2 linked regions of the Neobacillus sp. PS2-9 genome follow. Each later gene encodes a partner of the first gene's protein in a complex. Links are inferred from orthologs where the notes say so. Each region holds a gene or a part of one and is shown on either strand. Other genes may lie near its edges.

Region 1 (4,177 bases):
ATCCTTCGACATTAAAAGACCACCACAAAAGGTTAGCTGACCAATTAGTTTCTATGCACCAAACTGATTTTAAAAAGGACAAGATTCCCCCTTATGATTTGCATTCTGTTAAGAAAGGAATAAATTGTTGTTTATGCCATTCCTTTAACGTTACTGTTTTAGGCAAAAAATTAGTTTGTGATGTTTGCGGTTATACAGAAGGTCTTGACAGCTCTATATTGAGGGGAGTAAATGAATTTAGTTTACTATTTCCAAATGAAAAAATAACAACCAATGTGATTCATGATTGGTTTCAAGTGTTGGATTCAAAGAAGACTTTTTTAAGGGTTTTGAAGAAGAATTGTGATGCTGTTGGAAAGAAAGAATTTATTTTTATTAAATAGAATTAGTTTTTCCACAGAACTAATAATAGCAAAGGGTATGCTGATATTACGGGGGTTATGATCTTTCCTCTTTTTCGGGGACATCGGGATTTGTGAACCTTTCACAATTCCCATACTCGCTCTTTTTAGAGGCTACAGGATTTGTGAGCCCTTCACAATTCCCATACTCGCTCTTTTTAGGAGTCTACGGGATTTGTGAGCCCTTCACAATTCCCATACTCGCTCTTTTTAGGAGTCTACGGGATTTGTGAGCCCTTCACAATTCCCATACTTGGTCTTTTTAAAGGCTACGGGATTTGTGACCCTTTCACAATCCCGATACTTGCTCATTTGGGTTCTATGAGGCTGTAGAGTCCCAATGTATTTGCTCACATTCCCCATATCGGAAGTAAAAAGCAGACACCCCGAGGTATCTGCTCCACTAAATATAACTCTTAATTTTATCCAACAAAAACGGAACAGAATGAAATGCATACAGCATTTCTACTACCTTTCCGTCTCTCACGATTAACAGACAGGGTACACTTTCAATCGCTAAATCCTTCGCCAATTGTGGATAAAAATTTAAGTTCATTTTTCCCATTGGCCTATCTACCAACTCTTCGACCACCTGCAGCATCTTGGAAGCGAGCTGGCACGTACCACAAAGTGGTGTATAAAAATAGATTAGTCCTGTTGACTTATTTTCAAGGAAATCAACAAAATCATTTTGGTTCCATTCGTTCATTTTTCGTTATCCCATTTCTAAAAACTCAGTATGCACATCGATGTTCGCCCCTAAAAGCACAGTCGCCAAATGCTGTACTGGTGCCGTTGCGACCTCGCGATACATCCGATCAATATATATATGCTCAGCATGTGGAAATTCCCGCTTAAATTGCTTACGAAGCTTTTCACCTGCTTTATCTGCATCAACAAGAATATAGACATCCTTATCCTCAAGAAACTCGATTAATTCATCGAGTCTCGAAACACTGATGGTTCCATTCGTACAAATGATTTCAACCGGTTCCTTTACAATACTTTTTACCTTATTTTTATCTGACTTTCCTTCGACAATAAGAACTTTGTCAACATACGAATCATTCATATCCATCACCTGTAATAGAAGTTGTTTATGTTAACATATTCTAAAATTTTGATTACGTGTGTCTTCTTCTTAGTATGTTAACTATATCATTATTGTCATCTTAAAAATAGGTATTTGCTCATACTCACGACGGCTACAACGTAGGAGTTAACACCATCCACCTTCATCACAATCGGTATATTTCGCATCAGGTTGATCGGTAACCGTAACATGCTGGTATATCTTTTGTTGGTCAGCCTCAAAGTGATGCTCTAGGTCATACTGCATATTTTCAGGTAGTTTAATTTTTCCGATAGAGGATGATTCTAAGAACAGTTCAATCTCACCATTTTTAATTTTCCCTACTACACGATCAGTAACGTCTACCTTTTGTTGTTTCAATGACATATGTCCACCCTCTTTAATATATTTACGTTTAGTTTCCCCACTTTAGTAGAAGAAATCGTGGAAATTATTATAAAAAAGAGGAACCCCTATATTATTAACAGAAAAAGCACCCTAAAAGGTGCTTTTCTAATGATGATGATTAGTCTTCTTTAACCATTTCTTCGTACTGTTCAGCAGTCATTAGCTTATCTACTTCGCTGCTGTCAGAAAGTTCGATGACAATCATCCATGCTTTTTCATATGGAGATTCATTTACAAATTCAGGACTGTCATTTAAGTCTTCGTTTACTTCTACCACTTTTCCGCTTACAGGAGCATATAGCTCAGAAACTGTTTTAACAGATTCAACGCTTCCGAATGGCTCGTCAGCTGATACTTCAGTACCAACTTCAGGTAGTTCTACGAATACGATATCTCCTAATTCATGCTGTGCAAAGTCAGTGATACCAACGCGCACCTTTTCCCCTTCAACTTTTACCCATTCATGTTCTTCTGAATAACGTAACTCTTTTGGTGTACTCATTCGCTTAAATCCCTCCATTGTTTTTTCTAAAATCTATCATCGAATAAAATCGATTACCATGAGTCAGGAAAGGAAGAGCAGGCTTATTGCCACATTTTTTCATACTCTTCTTCTTTAAAGCCTACGGTGACTCGTTCGCCATCCGTTAAAATCGGCCGTTTGATTAACATCCCATCGGAAGCAAGTAGGTCTAGCAGCTCTTCGTCCGTTGCTGACTTCATCTTATCCTTTATACCTAATTCACGATACTTCATACCGCTCGTATTAAAGAATTTTTTAAGTTCTAGTCCGCTTTTTTGATAAAGATCCTGCAGTTTCTCACGACTTGGGGGATGTTCCACAATATGTACTTCTTCATAGGAAAGTTGATGGGCATCCAGCCATTTCTTAGCGTTTCGACATGTGCCGCATTTTGGATACCAGTAAAAAGTCATCGACATAAGTTTCACCGCCTTTTCCCACTTCATTCAATGACATAATCACGTCATTTGAATATTATCATAACGTTTTTCAAAATCCTAATGCAAAAAATATGTTCCAAATAAAAATTCGACTAATTTCGTAAATACTCCTTCTTTATCTAAATATAATTTTAAAAAATAAATAGCCCCCTTGAGAAAAAGGGAGCCCTGATTTCATTTTAAACGATATAGCGTTCTGCTTCGATAAGCGCGTCTGCTGCTTCACGCTTTTTCGCAATCACGTTAATTGGCGTGTGGCGAGTAAACTTGCGAAGAGATGATAACATCATGCGAAGAGTATCACCGTGTTCAACGGCCACCAATGTTTCTTTCGCATCTGCTTCGATTTTATTAAATGCTTCTTGGCAGAAAATTTGTGTGTAAAGAAGCTTTTGTTTGCTCTTCTCCACTCCATCTTTAGCGATTGCTTTTTCTGTACGTAATACGACAGATTCCATAGCATACGCATTAGAAACAATATCAGCAATGTTTACGAATATTTCTTGTTCTTTTTCAATCGCCTTGCCGTATTTTTGTGCGGCTAAACCAGCTGCAAGCAAACCAATTTTCTTCGCATTTTTCACCAAATATTTTTCTTGTGCTAACGGCTCATCACCTGGCTCCTCAGGCATAAGCATCATAAGTTCTTCTTGAAGTGCCATTGCTTTTTGGAATAATGGAAGCTCACCCTTCATAGCTTTACGCAGATACGTGCCTAATACTAACAAACGGTTGATTTCGTTTGTACCTTCGAAAATGCGGTTAATACGAGAATCACGGTATGCTCTCTCGATTGGGTACTCTTGCATGAAACCATATCCGCCATGAATTTGAACGCCTTCATCAACGACATAATCTAACACTTCACTGTTAAAAAATTTGTTTAATGAACACTCAATCGCATACTCTGCAATTGAATTGGCCACCTTTTTAATGTCTTTCGCTTCCTCATCGGTCAGCTTACCTTGGTTATCCTCATATAATCCGATTGTACGGTAAACAGCACTTTCTGCTGCATAAATTTTGGATGCCATTGTACCAAATTTCTCTTTTGTTAAGTTGAACTGAGCGATTGGCGTTTTAAACTGCTTACGGCCATTTGCATACTTTACAGTCATTTCAAAGGCACTCTTCGATCCGCCTACACCGCCAACAGCTAATTTATAGCGGCCGATATTTAAGATATTAAAGGCAATGACGTGGCCCTTACCAAAATCACCTAATAGGTTTTCAACTGGTACAGGAACATCTTCTAAAATAAGAGTACGAGTGGAAGAACTCTTGATCCCCATTTTCTTCTCTTCAGCGCCAGTTGAAACGCCTGGGAAGTTTC
Region 2 (4,122 bases), 2.9 Mb from region 1 along the record:
CTGGATTTTTGCTGACAACATACGCACTCACTGCCTCCCCCTGGTTTGGATCAGGAGTTCCCAAAACAGCTACTTCGACGACATCAGGATGGTCATAGATTACTTCTTCTACTTCACGTGGATAGACATTATAACCGCCAACAATAATTAGATCCTTTTTACGGTCAACAATATAAAAGTATCCGTCTTCATCCATTTTTGCAATATCACCTGTATAAAGCCAACCATTTCGAATAGCAGCCGCAGATTCTTCTGGCATTTTATAATAACCCTTCATAACATTGGGACCTCGAACGATTAACTCGCCTGCCTCACCAACAGGTACATCCTCCCCAAGCTCATTCACGATTTTGTTTTCCACGTGGAGAATGGAGCATCCAATGGAACCAGGCTTCCGCGGACGATCGAGCGGGTTAAAACACGTGACCGGTGATGCTTCGGATAATCCATACCCTTCAGAAATCAATACATTGAACTTCTGTTCAAAATTCTTTAACAAGGCAACAGGAAGGGAGGCACCACCTGAAATACATAAACGTAAAGATTGTAAGTCATCTGGATTTCCCTCTGGATATTGATATAGGAAGTTGTACATTGTCGGAACACCAGCAAAAACAGTAGCCTCATAGTCTTTAATTAGCTGAAAGGTTTCTTTTGGACTAAATTTTGGTGCAATCAACAGGGTTGCTCCCGTTAATAACGGTGCATTTAGGGCAACCGTCAAACAGAATACATGAAACATTGGGAGAACAGTTACCACTCTGTCATCTTGATTCATTTTTAAATAATCTCCAACATCACTGGCATTGCTAAACAAATTCTGATGGGTTAACATAGCTCCCTTAGGCTTACCTGTTGTTCCAGAGGTATAAAGAATAATTGCTACATCGTCGTCTTGCAGATCAGGGCCTTGAAAAGCACTATCTCCCATTCCTACCACTTCTGTAAACGATTTCATTTTAGGGTAGACAGAAAGAGTTTCAATTTCAGATGATTCCAGACTGTTTGGCTTTGTTTCACAAATTACATAATGCTCTATCTTTGGTAAGAAAGTGTGCATTTTGTCCGCCAATGGGATCGCAAGGTCGAGGGCAACGACTGCTTTGACATCACCATTATTTAAAATGTAGCCAATTTCATCTGCAGTATAAATCGGATTTACGGGGATAACAGTTACCCCTAACCGTAAAGCCCCATAGAGACTGATGACAAAGTGTGGTGAGTTGCCTAATAATAGTGCAATGTGATCCCCTTGTTTAATCCCTAATTTTTCGAGACCTGAGGCAAATTTCATAATTGCAACATCTAATTCAGCATAGGTACTCGATTGTCCCATAAAATAGTACGCTGGTTTATCAGCATAGGCTTTTGCTGTTTCATGAAACTTGGTTGATAAATTCATAGTTTCCCTCCCTATATGAATGAATACTCATTCACTTAATAATAAAAATTTTCTAAATATATTATATTGCTAGAAATTTAAGTATTCAAGTATAATACCTTAAAATCTCACAAAAAAAGAAGCTGATTCAGTTGGTGCCTGGCACCTTCCTGAATCAGCTTCCCTATTAATAGATTAGATTAACAAATTCCTCCTTGGTGATGTTTCCAAAATAACGGGAAATCTCCAAGTCTGCAAGTGCCTTTTCTAATTCGCTTTTTTCATAGCGGAGACCTATTAACCTCGTCTCGATGTCACTAACATCCCCAACACCGAAAAAGTCACCATAAATTTTACAATTCTCTATTAATCCTTTATTAACCTCCAGACGTACATCAATCGACCCAACGGGGAACCGATGTGAGTGCTGCAGATTGAACTTCGGTGACTTCCCATAGTTCCATTCCCAATTTTGGTAGCGTTCCTTCGAAAGTTGATGGATTTTTTCCCAATCCTCTTCCGTCAGTACATATTCAGGAATATCCTCTTTTCCTTCAAATATATGCTTGAGGATGAGAGAACCAAATTCTTGAATATTTATTTTCTCAGGTAGAAACTCAGAGATATTGGCCACGCGGCTGCGAATAGATTTAATTCCCTTTGATTCAATCTTATCCTTTTTCACCTTTAAAGCAGAGACAACATGATCCATTTCTGAGTTGAATAAAAGAGTACCATGGCTGAACATTCTACCTCTGGTTGAAAATTGAGCATTTCCAGAAACCTTTCTTCCTTCCGCAAGTAAATCATTTCGGCCACTTAGTTCCGCGTTTACTCCTAAGCTTTTTAATGCCGCCACAACTGGCTCAGTGAATTTCCGGAAATTATGAAAACTCTCACCATCGTCCTTTGTGATAAAACTAAAGTTTAAATTACCAAGGTCATGGTACACAGCGCCACCACCAGATAACCTACGAACAACATGGATCCCTTTACTCTCTACGTACTCTGTGTTTATTTCTTCAATTGTGTTTTGATTCTTGCCGATGATAATGCTTGGTTCATTTATGTAGAATAATAAATAGGTCTCATCAATATCCAGATTTTTTAGTGCATATTCTTCTATCGCTAAATTAATATGAGGATCTGTAATGCCTTTATTATCGATAAATAACATACTATACTTCCCCTTTTTATAATGAAATAGATTGGAATTCTTCTGCAAGCTTAATTATACCAGTAAATTGTGTGGATGCCTCCTCCATTAACTCAGATAATGTACCATATTGGGGTAAATGAGTAAGGACCAATTGCTTGACGGATGCCTGTTGAGCCAACTTGCCCGCATCAAGACTATTCATATGACCGGCTGGTTTACCGTTTTGATTGCCGTAGAAATTACACTCACATAACAGGACATCTGCATTTTTGCTAAACTCAATAAATTCTTCTTTAAATGAAGTGTCTGCCGTATATACCAGCGACTTTCCAGCTGCTTCAAATTTCATCGCATAGCATGGGACAGGATGGTCTGTCTTTAAGAACGATACCGTAAACGGCCCGATTTCAATAGTACTTGCAGGATCATAAGCAATCCCTTTTGTAATTTGTTTGTAGGTTAATTTCGTAAATTCATGGTCATCATAATGGTGACCATATATCGGAAGGGTTGGGCAATTCTTCCCTAAAAATCCTAGGATTAATCTTGCATGCTGCAACACACCAATATCCGCAATATGATCAGGATGGTAATGTGAAATAATAACGGCATCCAGTTCTTCTGGTTGAATCACATTCTGCATCTTGGAAAGCACTCCACTTCCACAATCTATTAATAGTCGAAAGCCTTCATGTTCAAGTAGATAGCCTGCGCTTGCGCCATTTTTCTTAGGATATCCACCCCAAAAACCAATGGTTGTTAACTTCATAATTATTCCCTCCGTTTAGAGTACTATTTTTAATATACTCAAAAAAAGTCTAATTTCCTAATGAAGAAGACCAGCCATAATTATTCGGCTGGTCTTCTTATCGTTATTCATTTATTGCATGTTTAAACTGGTGTCTAACTCGGATTGTAAAATATGCAATGGTTCCTAGCGCGAATGCAAGTAAGAAACTTACTAGAATCATGACATTTTCCCACATAAAACTAAAGTCACCACTCGAAATCACTGCCTTAAAACCAGAAACTGAATAAGTCATTGGTAGGAAAGCATTAAAATGCTGTAAGAAGTTAGGAATTAACTCAAGCGGGAAGGTTCCAGCACTTGTAGTCAATTGAAAAATAAGAATAATGATTGCAATAAAACGCCCTGCATCGGAAAATACGGAAACAAGCAGCTGAATTAATGCAATAAAAGTTAAACTTGTAATAATAGAGAATAAAATAAACTTCGGTACACTTTGAACATCAAGGCCTAATCCGAGAAGGAGGATCATATCTGCCAATAATGCCTGAATCACTCCCACACCAGCCATAATGGCAAACTTACCGGCAAACCAATTAAAGCCACTAGTTGGGGTAACAGCTGTATCCCTAAGTGGGAATACAATTGATAATAATAATGCTCCGACAAATAAACCTAATGAAAGGAAGTATGGTGCAAATCCTGTTCCATAATTAGGGACATGATTCACACTTTCCTTATCTAATTTAACAGGTTTTGCCATCATGTTATAGGTCTTATCATCAGCATGTACTTTCGATGCCTCCTGAGCACCGTCAGCGAGCTTATCTGCTA

What was found.
Region 2: the proteins of gcvH (region 1) and RCG25_RS20165 are in contact, whole or in part, in a crystal structure (PDB 3A7A), measured with the Escherichia coli proteins. The link is inferred for Neobacillus sp. PS2-9 from one-to-one orthologs.

The regions. Positions count from the first base shown.
Region 1 is NZ_CP133269.1:1,070,013-1,074,189, reverse strand. What follows is about bases 692-3,538. They hold gcvH (glycine cleavage system protein GcvH), read right to left. Parts: upstream 2,384-3,538; coding sequence 2,000-2,383; downstream 692-1,999. Other genes in these bases: RCG25_RS05170 (acyl-CoA dehydrogenase FadE), read right to left, coding at 3,024-3,538; RCG25_RS05175 (arsenate reductase family protein), read right to left, coding at 2,467-2,823; RCG25_RS05185 (YusG family protein), read right to left, coding at 1,621-1,860; RCG25_RS05190 (toprim domain-containing protein), read right to left, coding at 1,117-1,473; RCG25_RS05195 (thioredoxin family protein), read right to left, coding at 805-1,110. In the rest of the region: RCG25_RS05200 (nuclease-related domain-containing protein), read left to right, coding at 1-383; more of RCG25_RS05170, read right to left, coding at 3,539-4,177. UniProt on the Escherichia coli protein: The glycine cleavage system catalyzes the degradation of glycine. The H protein shuttles the methylamine group of glycine from the P protein to the T protein.
Region 2 is NZ_CP133269.1:4,014,091-4,018,212, forward strand. Bases 564-3,355 are described here. They hold RCG25_RS20165 (lipoate--protein ligase), read right to left. Parts: upstream 2,559-3,355; coding sequence 1,569-2,558; downstream 564-1,568. Other genes in these bases: RCG25_RS20160 (fatty acid--CoA ligase family protein), read right to left, coding at 564-1,402; RCG25_RS20170 (MBL fold metallo-hydrolase), read right to left, coding at 2,575-3,309. In the rest of the region: more of RCG25_RS20160, read right to left, coding at 1-563; RCG25_RS20175 (YhgE/Pip domain-containing protein), read right to left, coding at 3,413-4,122. UniProt on the Escherichia coli protein: Catalyzes both the ATP-dependent activation of exogenously supplied lipoate to lipoyl-AMP and the transfer of the activated lipoyl onto the lipoyl domains of lipoate-dependent enzymes.